2 regions of the Glutamicibacter protophormiae genome follow, and region 1 is predicted to be linked to the other one. Evidence: riboswitches for the same ligand, from Rfam matches in the RefSeq annotation. Region 1 holds a riboswitch; the other holds the start of a gene.
What was found. Region 1 has a riboswitch for S-adenosylmethionine ahead of JQN66_RS03165 (hypothetical protein). Riboswitches for the same ligand answer to the same signal wherever they lie in the genome.

Region 1 (2,384 bases):
TTCCCGTTGGCTGGATCCGGTATCCGCCGGCCGGGGCCCGCGCCTACACTCGATCCATGGACTCCACCCCGAACAGCACCGCCGCCCGGCTGCGGGAATACCTGAACGATGCGCGCCAGGCGGTGATCTTCAAAAGCGGGCAGCTCACCGAGGAACTGGCCCGCCGGCCCATGACCGCCACCGGCACCCACATCCTGGGGGTCGTGCACCACCTGGCCATCACCGAGTACGGCTATTTCGGGTTGTGCCTCAACCGACCGGTAGACGACCCCTACGCGCGGAAGATGTTGGAGCTCGATGACCCGCAGGCGGATTTCATCCCTCCGGCAGATTTCTCCGCACAGCAGGTCATCGACCTCTACCAGCGGGCCATCGAGTTCGCCGACGCAGGGTTCGACAAGCTCGAGCTCGCTTCCCCGGCCGAAGTCCCCTGGTGGGTCCGCCACCGGCAGACCACCCTTGAGCGCCTGATGGTGCACATGATCGCCGAGACCTCGCGCCATGCAGGCCATCTGGACATCGTGCGCGAACTGCTGGACGGGCAGGTCGGGCTGCGCCCCGAAGCCCCGAACCTGCCGGACTACACGGCCCGGCAATGGCAGGAGCAGCGGGACCGGCTGCAGCAGGCCGCCGACTCGAAGCGCGGCAGCGGCTAGGGCGTTGCCCGGCGGTCATATTACGGAACGGAACTTCACTGCTTAATCGCGCGAAGGTAGCATCGACAGTGTTGCTTCACGAGACGCGGCGCCAAGCTCCGACTGGCCGCGCACCAACCCCAGGTTCATGGGTGGTTCGGATGAAGAAGCGGTCCGGGCATCAACCGATGCACGGGCAAGAGCTCAGCGAGAGTTGTCCCTGCCATGGCATTTTCCGTCCTCCCCATTATCGATCTGCAAACCGGCCAGGTGCAGTTCACGGTGCAGGGCCGCTGGCACACCCGCTATATCGCCGATCCCGCGCATCTTGAACGGCTGGTCTCCCGCTCCTCCCGGCGCCCGGTGTTCGATCCCCGAGCTGGGGAGCTGGTGGTGTTCGTGGCGGCCGCCGGACAGCCGGACGGGCGCAGGTGCGCTTTTAGGCTTGCCAAATTCCCCGGCACCATCGCACTGGCTAGAGTGAGAGGCTGAACAGAACCCCGGGTTTCGTTGAGAAATCCCAAGCCGTAGGAGAGTCATCCTCGTGATGCCGCAACACCCCGCGACGCAGCCCACCCCCGCCCAGATCCGCCGCTGGCGCAAGTACGTTGCGGACGAGGTCGCCGAAGGCGCGATCTACCGCGCGCTGGCCCGAAGGAAGACCGGACAGGAAAAGCAGATCCTGCTGGGCCTGGCCGCGGCCGAGGAACGCCACGAGGAATACTGGCGCACCAAGCTCGGCGAGCATGCCCGCCCGGTACGGCCCTCGCTGCGCCGCAGCTTCCTGCGTTTCCTGGCGCTGAGCTTCGGCTCGGTGTTTGTGCTGGCGCTGGCCCAGCGGGCCGAAAGCAGCACCCCCTATGCGACCGATGCCGATGCCTCCCCGCAGATGGCCGCCGACGAGCAGGTCCATGAGGAAGTCGTCCGCGCCTTGGCCACCGCCGGCCGCGCGCGGCTGTCGGGCAACTTCCGCGCCGCAGTCTTCGGCGCCAACGACGGCCTGGTTTCCAACCTGGCCCTGGTTATGGGCATCGGTGCGACCGGCGTTTCCTCCGGGCTGGTGCTGTTCTCCGGCATTGCCGGCCTGCTGGCCGGTGCGCTGTCCATGGCCGCGGGCGAATACGTCTCGGTGCGCTCCCAGCGCGAGCTGCTCACCGCCTCGCGCCCCACCCAGGTGACGTTGACCGCCGCTCCGGACCTGGATCTGGACGCCAACGAACTGGTGCTCATCTACAAGGCCCGCGGCATGACCGACGAGGACGCCGAGCACCGCGCCGCCGAACGCATGGGCCTGTTCACCTGCGACTGCAACCCGTCCTTCTCGCTGAACCCGGAAGCCCGGGCCGAAGAACTGGAGAACGAGCACGAGGAACTGGGCTCGGCCACCGGCGCCGCGGCGACTTCCTTCTGCCTGTTCGCCTCCGGCGCGGTCATTCCGATCCTGCCGTACATCTTCGGCATGTCGGGCCTGGCCGCGATCATCACCTCGGTGCTGCTGGTCGGCGCCGCGCTGATGATCACCGGCGGCATCGTCGGGCTGTTGTCCGGGGCTTCGCCGATGAAGCGCGGCCTGCGCCAGCTGGCCATCGGCTGGGGCGCCGCCGCCGTCACCTACTGCCTGGGCCTGCTGTTCGGCACCAACGTCGCCTGAGCCCCGCTGGCCCCGTCAGCCAGTCCCCCGGCCGTCGCCTGATCCATCAGGAGGCGGCCGCTTCCGTTCTCAAAACCTGGTGCGCCGGCGCAGCGACT
Region 2 (2,384 bases), 120 kb from region 1:
GGCCAGCACGATCACCTCCAGGCTGTCGATGAACGCGGAAACCAGGGCCTCGTCGTGCAGCTGAACCGCAAGCACGCTGCCGGTGCCGCGCGGGAAGAAGCGCTTGGCGCGTTCGTGATGCGGGTGCCCGGGACGGCTGGGGTGGTGCACCGCCGCCACCGCCGGGTGGGCCTGCAGGAAGTTGGCCAGTAGCAGCAGGTTCTGCTGCGCCGCGGCGGTGCGCACCGACAGCGTCTCGATTCCGGTCAGGATGCCGTGGGCGCTGGCGGCCGACAGCGTGGGTCCCAGATCATGCAGGAACTTGGAGCGCACCAGCATGGAATAGGCTCCGGCCCCGTAGCGCTCCAGCAGCGAGGTGCCGGCGTAGCGGGCGCGCGGGGCGGCGATCTGCGCCCAGCGTTCCGGGTCGGAGAAGTCGAAGGTCCCGGAGTCCACCACCACGCCGCCGAGCACCTGGCCGTGGCCGGCCAGCGCCTTGGTGGCCGAGTGCACCACGATGTCCGCGCCGTGCAGCAGCGGACGGAAATTGGCCGGGGTGGCCAGGGTGTTGTCCACGACCACCGGGATGTTGTGGCGGTGCGCGATCTCGCTGAGCGTCGGCAGGTCCGGCAGCGTGGACAGCGGATTGGTGACCGACTCCAGGAAGAAGGCTCGGGTGTCCGGTTCAATGGCCGCTTCCCAAGCTTCCGGGTCCTCCGGGTCCACGAAGCTGACCCGGATGCCGAAGTCGTTGAAGGAATCGGTGAGCAGGTCCACGGTGCCCCCATAGAGCTGGCTGGAGGCGATGATGTGCTTGGGGCCCTGGGTCAGGGCCAGCAGCGCCAGCGCCACGGCCGCCTGGCCAGTGGCCGTGGCCACCGCATGGGCCCCGGCTTCCAGGGCCGCGGCGCGCTGCTCGAACACTGCCACCGTGGGGTTCCCGGTGCGCGAGTAGGTGAAGCCCGTCTGGCGCAGCGCGAACTTCTCCACCGCCTCGGCATGCGAGGGGAACTCGTAGGCCGCGGAGGAATACAGCGGCACGGCCAGCGGTCGGTAGTCGCCGCTGGGGGTGTACCCGGCGTGGATGGCCGTCGTCGACGGCCCGGTGTGTGGCTGTGCCATGGCTGGCTCCTTCTCGTTGTCGAATCCACGAGAGAGGGCACCGAACACGGTGCGAGGTACCGGGGACGGCAGGCCGGCGGCCTGTCCATCACGGTACGAGGCACAGCGCAGCGTCAAGAGACGCAGTCCGGGGCTGCTCCATCGTTCCTGGCATTAGCACCTTTCGGTTTCCCGATGGTTGCTGCGACGTCGACGAGCCAGATCTCTCGGTCGCTCTTGATGGGGTGTGTAGTTCCATGGTTGGACATGGGTCCCGGACGGCGCAAACGGCGCCGGGGGCTGCGCTTCACACAAGGCAGTGGCCCGTCATATGTCGCGTGCTCGTCATCGTTACACAGGGTGCCCGGACCTTGTATGACGCGGCGCTCAGGCCAAAAACCGCAGAATCCCGGGGATATTCGCCGCGCAATGTGTCCTGCGCGGCGAAACGATGACGCAGTGTGACGGTGTCAGCCGAGCAGGTGGACTCCGAATTCCGCGACGACCGTGCGCACTTCTTCCAGGTAGCGCCGGGCCTGCTCGGTCAGCGGGATCGCTGCATGGTCGATCCAGCCGATCTCGATGCGCTCGTCGATATCCAGCGGGATCGCGACGATCGAGGGATCCAGCTCGTCGCTGATGATGCCGGTGGAGATCGTGTACCCGCCCAGGCCGATCATGAGATTGAAGATGGTCGCGCGGTCCGAAACCCTGATCTCGCGCTTGCTGGACAGCGTGGAGAGGATCTCCTCCGCGAAGTAGAAGGAGTTGTTCGCGCCCTGGTCGAAGGTCAGCCGCGGCAGGTCTTCGAGATCGGCAAGGGTTGCCCGCCGGCGGGATGCCAGCGGGTTGCTGCGCGAGATGAAGATGTGCGGATCGGCGAGGAACAGCGGGTGGAACACCAGCCGGGATTCGCGCAGCAGCTTGTCGATCACCTTTGCGTTGAAGTCGTTGCGGTAGAGGATCCCGATCTCGCTGCGCAGCGTGCGCACGTCCTCGATGATCTCTTCGGTGCGGGTCTCGCGCAGCGAGAACTCGTACTCTTCGGCCCCGCTGGCCTGGACCATGCGCACGAACGCATCCACGGAAAACGAGTAGTGCTGGGTCGAGATCCCCAGCAGGCGGCGGGAGGGCGGGCGGCCCAGGTAGCGATGCTCCAGCAGCTGCACCTGTTCGAGCACCTGGCGGGCGTAGCCCAGGAATTCAGCACCCTCGACGGTGAGCGTCACGCCCTTGGCCGAGCGCACCAGCAGCGTGCGTCCTAGGCGGGATTCGAGCTCCTTCATCGCCGAGGACATGCTCGG

Region 2: linked by a shared signal. The riboswitch ahead of JQN66_RS03660 (O-acetylhomoserine aminocarboxypropyltransferase/cysteine synthase family protein) and the one ahead of JQN66_RS03165 (hypothetical protein) in region 1 are both predicted to bind S-adenosylmethionine.

Annotation. Positions count from the first base shown of each region.
Region 1 covers NZ_CP069806.1:639,379-641,762, reverse strand. The annotation lists gene JQN66_RS03170 (DinB family protein) at 57-656, shown strand; SAM riboswitch class IV at 731-844, shown strand; gene JQN66_RS03165 (hypothetical protein) at 861-1,127, shown strand; gene JQN66_RS03160 (VIT1/CCC1 transporter family protein) at 1,183-2,286, shown strand; gene JQN66_RS03155 (LOG family protein) at 2,356-2,384, opposite strand, start outside.
Region 2 covers NZ_CP069806.1:757,476-759,859, reverse strand. The annotation lists gene JQN66_RS03660 (O-acetylhomoserine aminocarboxypropyltransferase/cysteine synthase family protein) at 1-1,101, opposite strand, end outside; SAM riboswitch class I at 1,237-1,327, opposite strand; gene JQN66_RS03655 (LysR family transcriptional regulator) at 1,551-2,384, opposite strand, start outside.